Regions from separate parts of the Cellulomonas sp. URHB0016 genome, predicted to be linked through region 2. Evidence: riboswitches for the same ligand, from Rfam matches in the RefSeq annotation. Region 2 holds a riboswitch; the other holds the start of a gene.
What was found. Region 2 has a riboswitch for thiamine pyrophosphate ahead of ACVW07_RS04040 (YkoF family thiamine/hydroxymethylpyrimidine-binding protein). Riboswitches for the same ligand answer to the same signal wherever they lie in the genome.
Positions count from the first base shown of each region.

Region 1: another riboswitch for thiamine pyrophosphate. It lies ahead of ACVW07_RS13235 (thiamine ABC transporter substrate-binding protein); the one in region 2 lies ahead of ACVW07_RS04040 (YkoF family thiamine/hydroxymethylpyrimidine-binding protein).

Region 1 is NZ_JBSRZU010000001.1:2,873,951-2,883,143, reverse strand. It holds gene ACVW07_RS13250 (hypothetical protein) at 1-5, opposite strand, end outside; gene ACVW07_RS13245 (ABC transporter ATP-binding protein) at 194-1,216, opposite strand; gene ACVW07_RS13240 (ABC transporter permease) at 1,358-3,133, opposite strand; gene ACVW07_RS13235 (thiamine ABC transporter substrate-binding protein) at 3,133-4,224, opposite strand; TPP riboswitch at 4,307-4,437, opposite strand; gene ACVW07_RS13230 (DUF4235 domain-containing protein) at 4,575-4,862, shown strand; gene ACVW07_RS13225 (phytoene desaturase family protein) at 4,964-6,466, opposite strand; gene ACVW07_RS13220 (polyketide cyclase) at 6,598-7,023, shown strand; gene ACVW07_RS13215 (MarR family winged helix-turn-helix transcriptional regulator) at 7,020-7,454, shown strand; gene ACVW07_RS13210 (hypothetical protein) at 7,558-7,863, shown strand; gene ACVW07_RS13205 (dienelactone hydrolase family protein) at 8,032-8,610, shown strand; gene ACVW07_RS13200 (hypothetical protein) at 8,698-9,193, opposite strand, start outside.
Region 2 is NZ_JBSRZU010000001.1:846,410-855,602, forward strand. It holds gene ACVW07_RS04035 (hypothetical protein) at 1-1,586, opposite strand, end outside; TPP riboswitch at 1,673-1,795, shown strand; gene ACVW07_RS04040 (YkoF family thiamine/hydroxymethylpyrimidine-binding protein) at 1,921-2,538, shown strand; gene ACVW07_RS04045 (CYTH and CHAD domain-containing protein) at 2,599-4,137, shown strand; gene ACVW07_RS04050 (VOC family protein) at 4,168-5,109, opposite strand; gene ACVW07_RS04055 (hypothetical protein) at 5,145-5,792, opposite strand; gene ACVW07_RS04060 (ABC transporter permease) at 5,845-8,400, opposite strand; gene ACVW07_RS04065 (ABC transporter ATP-binding protein) at 8,408-9,136, opposite strand.

The DNA.
Region 1 (9,193 bases), 2.0 Mb from region 2:
GTCATCGCTCTCACCCCTCGTCAGCGGCGCCCGGTCCATGCTGCCCGGACGCTTCCGACGGTAGTGCGGGGGGCGCGCGGATGCCCACCGACGCGGGGACCCTGCATCGCGGCGCAGGGACGACACGCCGCGTCGGGACGGCGCGCCGCGGCGCGGACGGCGGGCGTCTGTCAGGGACGCACGGGGGCGCGCGTCACCGCCGCGCGGAGCCGCCCGGCAGCACCGCGAGGGCGTCCGCGTCGACGACGAGCGGCAGGACGGCGCCCGCGTCGAACCGTGCGCCGACGGGCGCGAGCGCGGTGACGGTGCCGATGCCGTCGACCTCGACGCGCACCTCGGAACGGCCCCGGCGCGAGGTCACCGCCCGCACCTCGCCCTTGACGGTGTCGGGCAGGTCCGAGGTCCCGGCGCGGACCACGAACGCACCCTCGCCGAGGGCGAGCACGTCGTCGGCGTGCAGGTCCCGGCCGAGCGCCCGGGTCAGGGGCCCCGCCGCGGCCGACGAGGCGACGACGAACGCCTCGTACCCGAGGAACTCGGCGACCGCCCGGGACGCCGGCCGCCGCCACAGGTCGGCGGGTGCGTCGACCTGGAGGAGCCGCCCGGCACTCATCACGGCGACCCGGTCCGCGACGGCGAACGCCTCGTCCTGGTCGTGCGTGACGAGCACGGCGGTGGTGCCGGTCGCGACGAGCACGGCCCGCAGGTCGACCGCGAGGCGTTCCCGCAGGGCGCGGTCGAGGGCGGACAGGGGCTCGTCGAGCAGCAGGAGCCGGGGTGCGGGCGCGAGGGCGCGGGCGAGGGCGACGCGCTGGCGCTCGCCGCCGGACAGCGTGGCGACAGGGCGGGCGCCGTAGCCCGCGAGCCCCACGAGGTCGAGCAGCTCGTCGACCCGGTGCGCGCTCGCGGTCCGCAGCCCGTACGCCACGTTCCCGGCGACGTCCCGGTGCGCGAACAGCTGCCCGTCCTGGAACATCAGCCCGAACCCCCGCCGGTGCACGGGCACGCGGTCGACCGGGTCCCCGTCCCACGCGACGGACCCCGCGGCGAGCGGCTCGAGCCCGGCGACGGCCCGCAGCAGCGACGACTTGCCGCACCCGGACGGCCCGAGCAGCGCGACGACCTCGCCGGGCGCCACGTGCAGGGACACGCCGTCGACGGCGGTCGTCGGGCCGTACCGCACCACCGCCGCGCTGACCTGCAGACCTGCGCTCACCGCTCACCTCCCGCTGCTGCGCTCACCGCTCGCCCCGCCCCTGCGGGCACCACTCGCGTCGCTCCTGCGCGCACCACTCGCCCGGCTCCCGCGCTCACCACTCGGCTCGCACCTGCCTCACCACTCGCCTCACCCCTGCGCTCACCACTCGCCCCCCGCTCCGGCGACGCGCAACCGCTCGCACGCCGCGACGATGCCCGCGGTGAGCACCGCGAGCACCACGGAGGCGGCGAGCGCCATCCCGTAGCTGTCGGCCCCCGGTCGCCCGATGAGCCGGAAGATCACGACCGGCAGCGTCGGCCGGTCGGGCCGGGCGAGGAACGACGTCGCGCCGAACTCCCCCAGCGACGCGGCGAACGCGAACCCGACGGCGAGGCCGACGGACCGGGCGGCGATGGTCAGGTCGACGGTCCGCAGCACCCGCCCGGGAGCGGCGCCGAGCGTCGCGGCGGCCTCCCGCAGGCGCGGGTCGATCGCCCGCAGCACGGGGAGCACGGTCCGGACCACGAGCGGCACGGCGACGACGGCCTGCGCGATCGGCACCAGCACCGGTGAGCTCCGCAGGTCGACGTCGAGCCCGAACGGCCGGTGCATCGACAGCAGGAAGCCGAAGCCGACGGTGACCGCCGAGACGCCGAGCGGCAGCATGAACAGCGCGTCCAGCCCGGCGACGGCCCGGCGTCCCACCGCGCGGCGGGGCCGCCGGGACACGACGAGCGCGACGAGCCCGCCGACGACGAGCGCGATGACCGTCGCGTCGAGGGCGATCCGCAGGGAGTTGAGGGCCGCCTGCCACACGGTGACGTCGAGCGCGCCGCCGGTGGTGCCCAGCGCCGTGTAGTGGTCGACGCCCCAGCGGTCGCCGACCCGCAACGAGCGGACCACGAGGTTGACGAGCGGCAGGGCGAGGAGCAGCACCACGGCGGCCGTGACGCCGGCGGCCGCGAGCGCCGGGCCGTGCCCGTCGCCGGGCGGCATCCCGGTGGGCCGGCGCAGCGTCAGCGGGCGGACGCTCTGCGCCGGGGCGCCGAGGGCGAGCGCCCGCTCCTGCCGCGACCGGGCCCGGCCGGCCAGCACGAGCACCCCGGCGACGATGACGAGCTGCACCACCGACAGCACGGCGGCGGCACGCAGGTCGAGGAACTGCGTCGTCTGGATCCAGATCTCCGTCTCGACGGTGCCGAACCGCAGCCCGCCGAGCACGAGGACCGTGCCGAACGCCGTCGCGCAGAACAGGAACGTCAGCGACGCCGCGGACGCGATCGCCGGGGTCAGCGCGGGCAGGGTGACGGTCCGGAACGCGCGCCACGGTGACGCGCCCAGCGCCCGTGCGGCCTGCGCCGGCCGCGGGTCGAGCCGCTCCCACAGGCCCCCGACGGCCCGCACCACGACCGCGTAGTTGAAGAACACCAGCGCGGCGACGATGGCGGCGAACGTGCCGTCGAGGTGCAGGAACCCCAGCGGTCCGCCCTGCACCAGCAGCGACCGGAACGCGACGCCCACCACGACGGTGGGCAGCACGAACGGCACGGTCACGAGGGCCCGGACCGCCGACCGGCCCCGGAACCGACGGCGGTACAGCACGTATGCGCCCGGCACGCCGAGCAGCACCGACGCGACCGTCGCGATCGACGCCTGCGCGAGGGTCAGCCCGACGATCCGCCACGTCCGCGGCCGGGAGAACACCTCCGCGAACGCCGACAGGTCCAGGTGCCCGTCGGTGACGAAGCCCTTGCCCACCATCACGACGACGGGCCACGCGAAGAACACCCCGAGGAACAGCAGCGGGACGACGACCGCGGCGGACCAGAACACGGCCGTGCCCACGGGCACACCCGGGCGCACCCCCGGACGCACGCCCCGCCCCGGCCCGCCGGTCACCGGCAGGTCGGGGCGGGTCGTCGTCGCCGTGCTCATCAGCCGACCACGGTCTCCGACCAGTCGGCGAGCCACGCCTCGCGGTGCGCGGTGATCTCGTCGGGCGGCACGGTGAACGGCTTCGGGGCCAGCGGGGCCCACTGCGCCCACTCGTCGGGCAGCGTGGCCGTGCTGCTGACCGGGTACATGTACATGGACCCCGGGATGTCGTCCTGCACCTCGTCGGAGAGCAGGAAGTCGAGCAGCTGCTGCGCGCCCGTCGGGTTCTTCGCCCCCGCCAGCACCCCGGCGTACTCGACCTGACGGAAGCACGTGTCGAGCAGCGCACCCGTCGTGGGCTCGGTGCCGCCCTCCGGCACGCTCGCCGGCGGCGACGACGCATACGAGAGCACGATCGGCCGCGGGCCGCCGCCGCCACCGCCGCTGAAGTCGGTGTCGTACGCCTCGGTCCAGCCGCTCGCGACCTGCAGGCCGTTGGCCCGCAGCTTCGTCCAGTAGTCCTGCCAGCCGTCCTCGCCGAACGCCCCGACGGTCGCGAGCAGGAACGCCAGCCCGGGCGACGAGGTCACGGCGTCCGGGACGACGAGCAGGTCCTTGTACTCGGGCCTGGTGAGGTCGTCGAGCGTCGTCGGCTCGGGGACGCCGTGCGACCGGAACCAGGTGTGGTCCGTGTTGATGCAGACGTCACCGAGGTCCACGGCGGTGAGGGCGCCGGTGTCGCCGACCGCGTACTGGGCCGCGTCCTTCGCCGCCGGGGCGTGCGACGTGTAGGGCTCGACGACGCCCTCGTCGACCGCGCGGGACGCGAACGCGTTGTCGATGCCGTAGACGAGGTCGCCGAGGGGCGCGTCCTTGGTCAGCACGAGCTGGTTGACGAGGGTGCCCGCGTCGCCCGGCTGGACCACCTTCACCGCCAAGCCCGTCTGCGCGGTGAAGTCGTCGAGGATGCCGTCCGACAGCCCGAACGAGTCGTGCGTGACGAGCGTGACGGTGCCGGCCGAGCCGCTGGGCCCGTCGGACCCCGAGCCGGACGAGGTGCCGATGGCCGAGCAGCCGGCGACGGCCGCCGTCGTCAGGCCGGCGACGAGGACGAGGGCCGTGCGGCCCGGGTGCGAGGACGTGCTCGCCATGTGTGGTGCTCCTCCTGGTCATCAAGGAGGGGGTCACCGCGTCCGTCGTCGGCCTCGCGCGGGACGCCGACGACGACCGCGGGGACTGAGAAGCCCGACTCCCTACGCCGGTACCAACCGGATCAGGTTCGAGGGTCTGCGGTGGTCCGCACTCTCAGCGTCCCGGCCTCCCGGCGATGTGCCGGGCCACCTGACGCTCCCCTGTCGTTCGCCCGCGATCCTACGCCCGGTCCCTGCGGCGTCCGGACGTCCGTCCAGGCGCCGGGTTCCACCGTCGGGCAGCGACCTGACCGGCCGCCGGTTACGGTGGACGGCAGGCCGTGACCAGGCCCCTCACCTGGAGGTTCGCCATGCCCAGCAAGTCCCAGCAGTCGATGTTCGCGAAGATCGTCGGCGCCGCGGTCGCCCTCGGGGCGGCGTGGGCGGCGCAGCAGGCGATCAACCAGTCGTGGAAGGCCGCCACCGGCCACAAGCCGCCGAAGCCGGACGACGACGACGGTGACCACGGCCTGACCGAGATCGTCATCGCCGCCGCGGCGACCGGCGCCCTCGTGGCCGTCGCCCGCGTGCTGGCCACCCGAGGCACGGCGAACTACGTGTCGAAGGTGGACCGCAAGCGCGGGCTCGACACCGACTGAGACGGACCCGCCCGCCGGAAGGCCGACGGCAGTCGACCTTGTTCGTCAGATCGAGGCGTGGTCGAGCAGCTCGTCAGATCGACGCCTCGTCGACCAAGCGGTCAGATCGACGGGTCGTCGACCAGGTACCGCGGCAGTGGTGACAGGTCCGGCACGGTCGGGTCGCAGAACACCTCGCGCAGCACCCGTCGGGCCGCGTACCAGCCGGAGAGCCCATGCACCCCGGGCCCGGGCGGCGTGGACGCCGAGCACAGGTACACCCCGTCGCGCCCGGTGGCGTAGGGGTTGAGGCGCGCCGTCGGCCGGGCGAGCACCTGCCCGATCGTGGCCGCGCCGCCGGCGATGTCGCCGCCCACGTAGTTGGCGTCGTGGTGGCTCATGCGCGCGGCGGGGACGCAGCGGGAGGCCACGACGACGTCCCGGAACCCGGGCGCGTACCGCTCCACGTGGGCGGTCACCGCCTCGGTCACGTCGACGTCGGAGAACGCCGGGACGTGCGCGTAGGTCCACAGCGGTCGCACGCCGCCGCGCTCGCGGTCCGGGTCCACGACGGTCGGGTCGCTGAGCAGCACCGTCGGCCGCTCGGCGTGCCGGCCGGCGGCGACGGCGGCCTCCGCCGCGGCGACCTCGGCCCGGGTGCCGCCGACGTGCACGGTACCCGCCAGACCCACGTCGGGAACGGTCCACGGCACCGGGCCCGAGAGCACGAAGTCGACCTTGGCGGCGGCGTTGCCGTGCCGGAACGAGCCGTAGGCCCGCCGGATCCGCGCGGGGATGCGGTCACCGAACACCTCGACGACCGCGCCCGGCGTGGTGTCGAACAGGTAGCAGTGCGCGGGCGGGAGGTCGGCGGTCGACCGCACGGGGTGGTCGGTGACGATCTCGCCGCCGTGCGCGCGCAGGTCGGCGACCAGGGCCGCGACGATCGCGCCCGACCCGCCGCGCGGGATCGGCCACCCCGCCCCGGCGTGCCCCAGGCTCGCGAGGAGCAGAGCCGTCCCGGCGGCGGCGAGGCTCGGCATCGGCGTGATGGCGTGCGACGCCACCCCCGTGAGCAGCGCGGGCGCGACGTCGTCCACGAACCGCCGGTCCCACGCACGCGTCCCCTGCTCGAGGAGCTCCAGCCCGAAGTGCGCCGCGGTGCGTAACCCGGTGGGCAGCAGGCCGGGCGGGATGCTCCGCTTGTCGCCGAGCGCGACCCGGACGGTGTGCTCCGGCTCGGCGACGAGCGGGCCGAGCAGGCCGCGCCACGCGGGCCCGTCCACGCCGAGCCGCTCGACGGTGCGGTCGAGGTCCCGGTAGGCGATGCCCGCACGGCCGCCGGCGAGCGGGTGGGCGAACGACACGTCCGGGGTCAGCAGCTCGACGCCGCGTGCGGCGAGGTCGAACGCGCCGAAGAACGGCGACGCCCACGCCATCGGGTGGACCGCGGAGCAGACGTCGTGCACGACGCCGTCGGCCAGGCCGAGGTCGAGGGTCCGCGCACCGCCGCCGATGGTGGGCTGGGCCTCGAGCACCGTCACGGAGAGCCCGACCCGTGCGAGCGTCACGGCGGCCGCGAGCCCGTTGGGGCCCGAGCCGACGACCACGACGTCGCCGGTCATGCGTACGCCTTCATCTCGCGATTCAAGCACCGGTGCGGGCGGTCCGTCAGTGCCCAAGGTCCCTTGCGCTTATTTAGTCCGTGCGCCTATAGTCGGTCCACGGACTAAATACCTTCCGAAGGAGCGACGTCATGTGGAGCACCGAGCACACCACCGAGACCACCCTGTCCCCGAAGGCCGTCTGGACCGCACTCGCCGACCTGCACCGCGGGGTCCTGACCTACCCCGGCGCCGACGTGTTCGAGCTGCACGGCCCGTTCGCCGTCGGCTCCACGCTCGCCGTCACGCCCGACGGCGGCCCGGAAACCTTCCAGTCCACGATCGTCGACCTCGTCGAGGAGGCCACCTACGCCGACCAGACCGCGTTCGGCGACGTGGTGCTCCAGTTCCGCCACACCCTGACCCCGCTCGACGACGGAGGCACCCGCCTCGCACACCGCCTCGAGATCACCGGCCCGGGCGCCGACGCCACCGGCCCTGTGCTCGGCCCGCAGATCAGCGGCGACTTCCCCGAGTCCATGGCCGCGCTGCTCGTGGCGGCGGAGCAGTACGCGTGACCCGGTTCGCCGGCGGCCCGTCGCAGAGCCCCGGGTTCCTCATGTGGCACGCGACGATGGCCTGGCAGCGGACCATGACGGCCACGCTGGCGCCGCTCGGGCTCACGCACGTGCAGTTCGTGCTGCTCGCGTGCGCCTGGTGGCTCGCCTCGACCGACGAGCCGCCCACCCAGGTCCGGCTCGCGGCCCAGGCGGGCACGGACGTGAAGATGACGTCCGACGTCGTCGTCCGGCTGGAGGCCAAAGGGCTGGTGCGGCGCGACGCCCACCCGACGGACGCCCGCGCCAAGGTCGTCACCGTCACGGACGAGGGCGCGGCGCTCGCGCGACGCGCGATCGAGCAGGTCGAGGCGGCCGACGCCGACTTCTTCGCCGGTGTGGACACGGCCGGGCTGGTAAAGGTCTTGACGACGCTCGCGACGTCCGGCTGACGCCCCGGAGCCCGGACCTTGTCGGCGCGCGAGAGCGGGACGGACGACGAGCGAACGCGCGAGCATCGACGGGAAGCAACGCCGTCGGACCGAAGGAGTGCACGTGCCCGACCGACCTGAGATCGTCTGCCTCTGCGGCTCTGCGCGGTTCGTGGACCAGCTGCGTGCGGCGAACCGTGAGCTGACCTTCGCAGGAGTCATCGTCGTCGCACCAGGCGAAGCAGACGAGGTGGTGACCTCCGAGCAGAAGACCGCGCTCGACGCGCTCCACCGGCACAAGATCGACCTGGCCGACCGGGTCCTTGTCGTCAACCCCGGCGGGTACATCGGCGAGTCGACGCGCAGGGAGATCGCCTACGCCGAGACCACCGGCAAGCCGGTGACGTTCACCGATCCGTCTGGCCCGTAGACGAGCCGTGGTCCGCGCCTCCGTGGGCTTCGGGGCTCATCGCGGTTCTCCGCCTGGCACGCCACGGGCCGAGCGGCGGCGGGTGTCGGAGGCGCGCGGCAAGATCGTCCCCGCAGGACCGAGCCGTGGCCTGCGCCGAGCGTCCGCGACGTCACCGGAGGTCCTGACATGGCCGAGATCCTGCTGCTCCACCACGCCCAGGGCCTGACCCCGGGAGTGCGGGCCCTCGCGGACACCCTGCGAACCGCCGGCCACACCGTCCACGCGCCGGACGTGTACGACGGCCGGACGTTCGACACGCTCGACGACGGCATCGCCTACGCGGGCGAGGTCGGGTTCGACACCGTGATGGAGCGCGGTCGCGCGGCCGCCGACGGGCTGCCTGAGGACCTCGTCTACGTCGGGCTGTCGCTCGGTGTGATGCCGGCACAGCTCCTCGCGCAGACGAGGCCGGGCGCCCGCGGCGCGGTGCTGCTGCACGCCTGTGTGCCGACGTCGGAGTTCGGCGGCCCGTGGCCCGCGGGGGTGCCCGTGCAGGTGCACGGGATGGACGCCGACCCGTTCTTCGTCGGCGAGGGGGACATCGACGCGGCACGGGCGCTGGTGGCCGAGACCGACGAGGCCGAGCTGTTCCTGTACCCCGGCGACCAGCACCTGTTCACCGACAGCAGCCTCGCGTCGTACGACGAGCCCGCGACCCGCCTCTTGACCGAGCGGGTGCTCACGTTCCTGGACCGGCTGGCGTAGTGGGCCGGGCGAGCGGGCTCGCACCTGCTCGGACAAGGGCCGGATGCGCGTCCAGCGACTCCTTGGCAGCCGCGGGGAGCCGACGAGCTACTCGATCGCTCCGAGGTCGAGGCTGTACCAGGTGGTGCCGACGAAGAAGTGGGCCTCTGATCCACGGCAGTGCACCTGTGCCGCAGGCAGCCGCGTTCCGTCCGGCGTGCGCAGCTTGAACCGGCCGTTCTCCACGAAGGAGTGGTCCCCTGCGAGGCGTCCGACGACCAGCAGCGCGGGGTCCTCGTAGCTGCCGACGAGCCCGACGCGGTCCGCGGTCGCGATCAGCCCTCTCACCCCGGCCACCTTGCGGGTGGGGTGGACGGTGACGTGCCCGCCGGCGATCCGGATCACCGGGAAGTCGGTGTACGTGCAGGCGAGGACGTCGTCCGCGGTGACGTTGAGCGCGTAGCAGTCGCTGACCAGGCCCTCGCTGGGATCGAGCTCCCAGACCTTCTCGAGGTCGGCCGACCAGGCGACGATCCCCCCGCGCCCGAGAGGCGCCGGCCCGTCGGGCGCGCCCCAGCCGTAGCTGCCGAACACGCCCTCGTCG
Region 2 (9,193 bases):
CGCAGGTGCGCCCACGTGCCGGCCTTGGCGGGCTGCGTGCCCTGACCGTCCACGTGGATGACGACCGCCAGCTCGTCGTGCGAGGTGTCGAGCCGCTCCCGCCCGTCGACCATCCGCGTCGAGAACTGGTGGACCACGAACATCTTCTGCGGGAGGCCCCGCTGCCGGGTCAGGTCGGCGAGCCACCCGGCGACGGCGTTGACCTCGTCCACCCCGACCGAGCCGATCTGCCGCAGGTGCACCTGGTCGGGAGCGAGCCGCCACTCCGGGTCGAGCGCCAGGCCGACGTACGGGAGTGCCAGGAGGTCCTGGTACTGCTGAGCCTGCGTGAGGAAGTCGATGCGGCCGGGCTGCAGGTCGAGCACGACGGCCATGCCCGCGGCGCCGGCCGCCTCGACCAGAGGACGGAGCGTGTCGACCGGGATCGCCCGCGAGTAGCTGCCGTCGGCCTCGGGGGCGGCCGACGCGACGGTCGCGATGATCTCGACCGCCGGGACCACCGTGTCCCCGGTCAGGGGTCGGTACGCGTCGGCGTGGGCCTGGGCACGGGCGACGGTCGCGGGGACGTCCTGCTCCCCCAGCACGCCGAGCGCCGGTATGCCGGGGGCACCGTACAGCGCGACGTACTTCTTGCCCGGCACGCCGTTCACCTGCGGGAACATCAGCTGGCCACCTCCCGGGGCGAGCACGCCGGTGGAAGCGGTCGCCACCCGGGACGCCAGCAGCGCGGGGTCGCCGAACGCGGCACCCAGCGCGACCACGTGCTCCGGACGGTGCTCGGCCACGGCCCGCACACCGGGCGTGGTCGCGCGAGGGTCGCCGCCCGGGACGTCCACGACAGGGACGCCGGCCGCTGCGATCGTCGCGAGCGCCGCGGCCGGCACCGGGCCCACGCCGGTGAGGGCCACCGTCCCGTGCACGGGCTGCGGGCGCTCGGTGAGCGGGAGCGTCGCCGAGGCGGATGCGGAGGCAGAGGCAGAGGCAGAGGCAGAGGCAGAGGCAGAGGCAGAGCTTGCGGCCGAGGCAGTGCTTGCGGCGGGGGCAGTGGTTGCACCGCTGGGGCCGGGGGTGGTCGACGGCGCGGCCGCCGGACGGACCACCGTGACACCGGCCCGCACGGCGAGGTCCGCGGCGCCCACTGCCAGCACCCACCGGGTACCGAGGCGGTCGAGCTCGCCGAGGAGCGCATCGGGCGCCACCGTGGGACCGGTGAGCAGCAGGGGCGCACCGACCTCCGTCGCGGCCGCCGCGGCGGCGACCTGCGCGGCCGCGTCCCCGGCAGCGGCGAGGACCACGACGGGGGCTGTCGTGAAGAGCGCCCTCGACGCCTCGAGGGCCGCCGACTCGTCGGTCGCCGCGGGCAGCACCACCGCGGCCGGTACGGGTGCAGCGACGGTCGCGGTCAGCGGCACGGGTGTCGGCGTCGGCGTCGGCGACCCGCTCGAGGCCTGGGTCGGCGACGGGCCGGCGGCGCGGCCGTCCGGCGTGCACCCGACGAGGACCAGCAGCGCTGCGAGGGCGACGAGGAGCGGACCGCGTACCCGTCGGGTACCGGAGGGCACGAGGGGGTCCGGCATCGTCGGCATCGTCGCCACTGTAGGTCGCGCGTCCGCCGCCCACGGACCGGAAGCCCCCTATCCGCGGGTGACGTCGACGGTCTACGGTCGGCGGGACACAGCCCCCGGGGAGCGCAGAGAGCGCGCTGAGAGTGCGGCCGGACACCACGTCCTCCCCGCAGACCCGTGGAACCTGACCTGGTTCGCACCAGCGTAGGGAGCAGGGCGCAGGTCGCCGGCCGGACGCCGGTGGCCGTGCCGTCGGGCCGGTGCGCCGTCGGCGTGCCGGGCGACGGGACTCACGTGCCGGAAGGACACGTGCGGTCCGCCCCGGGGGTCCGCACGCGACACCAGGAGCACCCTCATGAGCACCGCGACCACCGCCTCCGGGCAGGCCCTCACGCCCACCGACCTCGGGGTCGGCGCCCGCTTCTCCCTCCACCCCGCGACGGGAGGCCTGGTCGACGTCGCCGCCGCCGCCGACCGGTCCGGGCTCGAGGTCACCGTCGACGACCTGTCCACCCTGGTGCGCGGCACCGAGAGCGACGTCCTGCTGTTCGTGCACCACGTCGTCGCAGCCGGCGCGAGGGTGGCGGGGCATGTCGTCGCGCACGTGCAGCTGTCCCGCGGCTGCCCCGGTGAGGTGGCGTGCGGCCTGGCCGACCATGCCGTCCTCGCCGACGTCGAGCCCCCCGAGCTCCCGGCGACCGGCCTGCGCGCCGCCGCCCACTGGGCGCTCTACCCGCTCGACGACGGCCGGGTGGGGCACCCGGGCGACCACATGCGTGCGATCGAGCAGGCGGTGGCGGTGGCCCGTACCCGCGCGACCGTGTCGCCGGAGCACTTCGTCACCCGTCTCGACGGTGACCTCGCCGAGGTGCTCGGTGCCGTCGCCGCCGGCTGGCTCGCTGCGGGTCGGCACGTGCGGCACGTCGTCGCGCACGCCGTCGTCTCCGTGACGTCCACGCCCGCCGGGAACTGAGCGCTCCCCCTGCTCGACGGTCGGGAGGCGTGCGTCGGCCGGTCCTGGCAGCCTCAGGACATGAGGACCTACGGCGAGGTCGAGGCGGCGTTCGAGGTGCCCGAGGACGCCTCACCACCCGACCTGAGCGGCGTCGGCGGGCTCACCCAGGTGGACCGGCCGGAGCCCGTGGACCTCGTTGCGCAGTACTACGACACCGACGCGCTCGACCTCCTCCGCGCGGGTGTCACGCTGCGCCGGCGGACCGGCGGGTCGGACGAGGGGTGGCACCTCAAGGTCCCGACGACGGCCGCCGGGCGGGAGGCGCGCGCCCGGACCGAGCACCGCCTGCCACTCGATGACCCGGCCGCGCCGGAGGCCCTCCTCGACCCGGTGCGCGCCCGGCTGCGCGACCGGCCGACGACGCTCGTCGCCGAGCTGAGGACGCGACGGGTGCCGTACCGATGGCTGGACGACACCGGGCGAGCGGTCGTCGAGGTGACCGACGACCACGTCCACGCGGTCGTCCACCGCCCCGACCGCGACGGGCAGGTCGTCGAGACGTGGCGCGAGTGGGAGGTCGAGCTCGTCCATGGGGACGAGAGCGCGCTCTCCGCGGTGAGCGAGCTGCTCGCCGCGGTGCCCGGTGCGGTCGCACGGAGCTCGTCGAAGCTGGAGCGCGCCCTGCGCGACCTCGGTGCGGACCGCCGCCGCACGGAGCCGCGCGACGAGACGGCCGGCGAGGTGGTCCGCGCGTACGCGGCGCGTCACGTCGAACGACTGCTGCGCGCGGACGCGGGTGCGCGCCAGGGCGACGACCGTGCCGTGCACGACGCGCGGGTCGCCGCGCGTCGCCTGCGCACCGTCCTGTCGGTGTACCGGCCGATGCTCGGCCGCCACGTGACGGAGCCGCTGCGCGACCGGCTGGCGGAGCTCGGGCACGCGCTCGGCGCGGCGCGCGACCCGCACGTCGAGCTGCAGGGCCTGCTGCGCCTCGTCGAGCAGGAACCCGTCGAGCTCGTGATCGGTCCCGTGGCCCGCCGGCTGGACGACGACAGGTCGCGTGCCCGTCGGGACGGTGTGGAGCGGCTCGCGGACCTGCTCGGCTCGTCCAGGTACTGGCGGATGCTCGACGAGCTCGACCACCTCGCGGACGACGCGCCGGCCGGACCGGCGGCCGGCCGGCCGGCCGCCGACGTGGTGCCGAGGCGGGCCCGACGCGCGTGGCGCCGCCTGGACCGCCGCACGGAGGAGCTCTCCGAGGTCGCGGAGGTCGCGCCCGGTCCTGCGGCCGACCAGGCTCGGCACGAGGTCCGCAAGGCGGCCCGTCGGGCGCGGTACGCCGCCGAGGTGGCCGTCCCGGTCGTCGGGCGCCCGGCTCGCAGGAGCGCGCGGCGGGCCCGCGACGTGCAGGACGTGCTCGGCGCGCAGCACGACACCGTCGTGCGGCGCGAGACCCTCCGCCGGATCGGGGTGCAGGCGTACCTCGACGGCGAGAACTCGTTCACGTTCGGCCGGCTGCACGCCCTCGAGCAGGCGGGCGGCGAGGTCGCGGCGAGGGAGGCGGACCGGTCGCTCGCGCGGGCGCGGCGGTCGGGGCACCGCTCCTGGATGGGTTGAGCCTGGTCCCGGAACGGTTGCCGCGGCCCGTCAGTCCGCCGCGGCGCGCACGACGTTCCGCCACGGGTCCTCGAACCGCACGGTCACGCCGTCGTCGGCCAGCGGCACCGCCGCGAACCGCAACCGGTCGACGAGCGACCCGAGACCGTCGGCCGTGGGCACGGTGATCCGGACCTCGCCCAGTCCGAGGGACGACGCACGCGGCCCGGCGCCGGCGCTGTTCCACGTGTTCATGGCCAGGTGGTGGTGGTATCCGCCGGTAGACACGAACAGGGCGCCCTGCCACTGGGCGGTGACGTCGAACCCGAGCGTGTCGACGTAGAAGCGCCGGGCGGCGTCCACGTCGCCGACCTGCAGGTGCACGTGCCCGACGACGGCGTCACCGGCTCCCGGCCGGTCACCGGGCGCGTCGGTGAGGTGGTCGCGCAGGAACGCGCTCGGGTCCAGCCGCAGGGAGTCCATCCGCACGCGGCCGTCGGCGTCATGCTCCCAGACGGCCCGGCTACGGTCCCAGTAGAGCTCGACCCCGTTGCCCTCGGGGTCGGTGAGGTAGAAGGCGAGCGAGACGAGGTGGTCCGCGGAACCGGCGAACGCGCCAGGTTCACGTCGGGCCACCGATGCGAGGCTGGCCGCGAGGGCGGCCCGGTCTTCGAACAGGAGCGCCGTGTGGAACAGGCCGGCGGAGCTGCGGGACGCGGGCGGCAGGTCCGGCGCGTGCTGCAGGACGACGAGCGGCGTGCTGCCGCGACCGAGGGTCACGGTGTCCTCCCGCCGCCTCGCGCCGAAGCGCTCCGCCTGCTCGGTCACCACGTCGAGCCCGAGCCCGTCGCGGTAGAACCGCAGCTGGCGGTCGAGATCGCCGACCAGGAGCGTGACAGCGTCCATGCCGGTGCCGGCCGGCAGGGCGTCGTGCGGGTGCGACGCCCGGAGGGGAACGGCCCGGCCCGATCCGGGGGTGGGTGCAGTGGGCATGCCTCTCACAATGGTTGAGAGTTCAACTTTGTTCCTCAGGCGGGAGGCCGCGGCTCACCGGCGCGGTGGTTGTGACCGAGCCCTTCGAGGAACCGCGGTCCCGTCGCGACGAGCTCGGTCGCGAAGGACTCCGCCCACGCACCGTACGGCGACCACGCGAGCCCGTCGTTCGAGAACCGGCCGTCCGTGGTGACCTCCGTGACGCAGAAGCCGGGGATCACCAGGTCGGTCACCGGGCTCCCGCGCTCCACCTCGGCGACCACGAGCGGGGCGTTCGCGCCCGCGAACACGTCGATCACCCAGCCGTCCTCGCCGAGCCAGACCGAGTGCCGCAGCTTGGCGACGCGCGCCTCCGCCCGGCGGATCAGCTCGACGGCCACCGTGGGGTCGAGCTCGCGCTCCGCCTCGTACCGGGTCCCCTCGACCATCGGACCCTTGACCGTGATCGCGCAGAAGTCGACCGCACGCACGTGCCGCTCGAGGAGAGCGAGCTCGTCGTCGCCCGGGTCGACGGCCTCCGTCACGGCCGACACCTGTGCTCGGACCCGAACCGCGAACCCGTCCCGCGCCAGCAGGTACGACTGGACGATCAGGGCCGGGGCGGTCTCCAGCATCTCGGAGGGCGGGCGCTCCACCCAGAACCGCCGTTCGAACTCGAAGTCGCCGTAGCCGGTGTCGCTCATCGCGCCGTGCTCCCCGTGCGGTGCATGGCCGGAGCCTATCGAGACGGGTCGCTCATTCCGCGCTCACCGCCTCCAGCACCGGCAGGCGCGCCGCACGGACCGCCGGCCAGACCGCGGCGAGCACCCCGACGGCGACCGCGAGCGCGAGCATGACCAGCAGGCTCCCCCACGGCACGGCCAGCGTCCGAAGACCGCGGTCCGCGAACACCGTGGGCAGCGTCGACGCGAGGGCGACCCCGACCACGAGTCCCACAGCGGTGCCGAACACCGCCGTGAGGACGGACTCGACGGTGATGGTCGAGCCGAGCTGGACACGGCCCAGCCCGACGGCCCGCAGCAGGCCGATCTCGCGCGTCCGCTCGATGACCGACAGCGCCAGCGTGTTCACGATGCCGAGCACCGCGATCACCACGGACAGCCCCAGCAGCGCGTACAGGATCACGAGCACCTGGTCCACCTGCTCGGCAAGGTCGGAGACGAACTGCTCGGGGTCCATCACGGTGACCACCACGTAAGGGCGCACGGTCTCGGTGAGGTGCGTGCGCAGCACCTCGAGGTCGGCGCCCGGGACCGCCGTGACGAAGGCGGTCGTGACCTGCTGCTGGTCTGCAGGCACGAGCTCGTCGAGGACCGCCTGCGGCGCGACGAGCGGCACCCCGAAAGCGGGCGAGTCGATGACTGCGCCGATCCGGACCCACAGCGGCTCCCCCGTGCCCGTGAGCGTCAGCTCGTCGCCGACCTTCCACCCCTCGTCGCGCGCCGTGGTCCGCTGGACGGCGACGGCACCACCCGCGAGGGCGTCGTGGAAGGACCCCTGCACCTCGGTGGTCCGGACGCTGCGCCCGATCGCCTCGGGGTCCACGGCGGTCACGGTGAACGAGTCGTCGCCGCCCTGCGCCACCCGGACGGCGGCCGTCGCGAACGTGTCGGCGGCCCGCACGTCGGGCAGCGCACGGACGTCGGCGACCGCCTGCGCCGGGACGGTGCCGGCGGGCGCCACGCGCAGGATGAAGTCGGTGCTGGCCTCCTGGGTGACGATCGCGCGCGTCGAGGCCTGGGCGGTCGCCGCGATGACCGCCGACGCGCCGACGAGCGCCATGCCGATCATCAGCGCACCCGCGGTGTTGGCCGTCCGTCGCGGGTTGCGGACCACGTTGCCGCGCGCCAGCCGTCCGACCGGCCGGAACACCAGCAGCGGCGCGCCGACCGCCGTCAGGACGGTCCGTGCGACGACCGGTGCCACGCCGAGCACACCGACGACGACCGCGCACGCCCCGAGGCCGAGCAGGCGGTCCGCACCGTCCCGCTCGGGTCGGACCAGGGCGCCGGACACGGCCGCGGCACCCACCACGAGCAACGCCGCGCCGACGAGCGCCCGGCGTACCAGCGACCGCTCGGGCAGCGTGACCTCGTCACGCAGGGCGTCCACCGGCGGCACGAGCGCCGCCCGTCGCGCAGGCACGACAGCCGCCGCCACGCTCACCAGGGTGCCCAGCAGCACCGAGACGACGACGGTGAAGGCGTCCATCGGCACCCGCCCGGCGAGGTCCATGCCGAACGAGGCGAGCACCCGACGGAGCAGCACCACCAGGCCGAGCCCCCCGGCCACGCCGAGGATCGCGCCGACCACCCCGACCAGGGACGCCTGCAGCACGATCGACGCGAAGACCTGCGACGGCGACGCTCCGACGGCGCGCAGCAGCGCGAGCTCACGCGTGCGCTGTCGCACCCACATCGCGAAGGTGTTGGCAATGATGAACGCGCCCACGAACAGGGACACCCCGGCGAACACCAGCAGGAACGTGGTGACGAACCCCAGCACCTCCTCGATGCTCTCGATCGCCTCCGCACGCATCTCGTCGCCGGTGATCGCCACAGCGGGCGCACCCGGCACGGCGTGCGCCCGCAGCACGGGCGCCAGCCGGTCGGCGAGCTCGTCCTCGCTGACGCCGGGCCGGGCGTTCACGGCGATCGACGTCGCGGTGCCGTCGGGCGCGAACGCGGCCTCCGCGGTCGCCCGGTCGACGAAGACGACCGTCGCGCCCGCGAGCGCCGCACCGAGCTCCGCCTCGCCGACCACCCGGACGGGCCGGAGCTCGCCCCCGATGACGAGCGTGGTGGCGTCGCCGAGGGCGAGGCCGGACGCGTCGAGCGTGCCGGCCTCGACGACGACCTCGTCCGGGCCCTGGGGGGCGTCGCCGGCGACGAGGCGGACCGCCCGGTCGCGGGGGTCGTACCCGAACGCGAAGCTCGGCGCCTGCGTGCTCTGCACGGCCGTGCCGTCCGCCCCCACGAGCACCACGGGCCCCTGCAGGTCGGGCAGGGCGGCGGCGACCCCGGCCACCTGCTCGACCGGGTCGACGAGGGTCAGCGGGACACGGTTGTGCGAGCCCGCGGCCGGACCGGCAGCACCTCCTGCCTCGTCGGCGCCCCGTACATAGGCGTCGCCGAGGGTGGTCGTCGCGATGATGTCGCTGAACGTGGACCCGAGCATCGTGCGCAGCGCGAACGTGCCGGCCACGAACGCGACCCCGAGCGCCACCGCCAGGACCGACAGGCAGAACCGGACGAGATGCGCCCGGATGGCCCGCACCGCGACGCGGTTCATGGGCGGTTCACCGACCGCCCGCCCCGAGCTGCTCGAGGACCGCGGCGGGCGTCGGGTCGCGCAGCTCGCCCACCAGCCGCCCGTCCGCCAGGAACAGGACCCGGTGGGCGTACCCGGCCGACGTGGGGTCGTGGGTCACCATCACGACGGACTGGCCGAGCTCGTCGACGCTGCGGCGCAGGAACCCGAGGACCTCCGCGGACGAGGTCGAGTCGAGGTTGCCCGTCGGCTCGTCCGCGAACACCACGGCGGGCCTGCCGACCAGGGCCCGGGCACAGGCGACCCGTTGCTGCTGGCCACCGGAGAGCTCGCTCGGCTTGTGATGCAGCCGGTCGCCCAGTCCGAGCGTGCGGACCACCAGGTCGAGGTGCTCGCGGTCGACAGGGCGCCGTGCGATGTCGAGCGGGAGCGTGATGTTCTCGAGCGCGGTCAGGGTCGGCACCAGGTTGTACGACTGGAACACGAAGCCCACCTTCGTACGCCGCAGGTGGGTGAGCCGCCGTTCCGACCACCGGCTGACCTCGGCGCCGTCGACGACCACCGAGCCGGAGGTCGGCCGGTCGAGCCCCGCCAGGCAGTGCATGAGCGTCGACTTGCCGGAGCCCGACGGCCCCATCACGGCCGTGAGCTCGCCGCGGACCAGGTCGACGTCGATCCCGTCGAGCGCGCGCACCGCGGTCTGGCCCTGCCCGTAGACCTTTACGAGGTCGTTCGCCGACGCGATCACGTCACTCATCCGGCCCCCAGCGGTGTCAGCCTCACTGTGACGATCGTCCCTCTTGCGGGGCGCTCG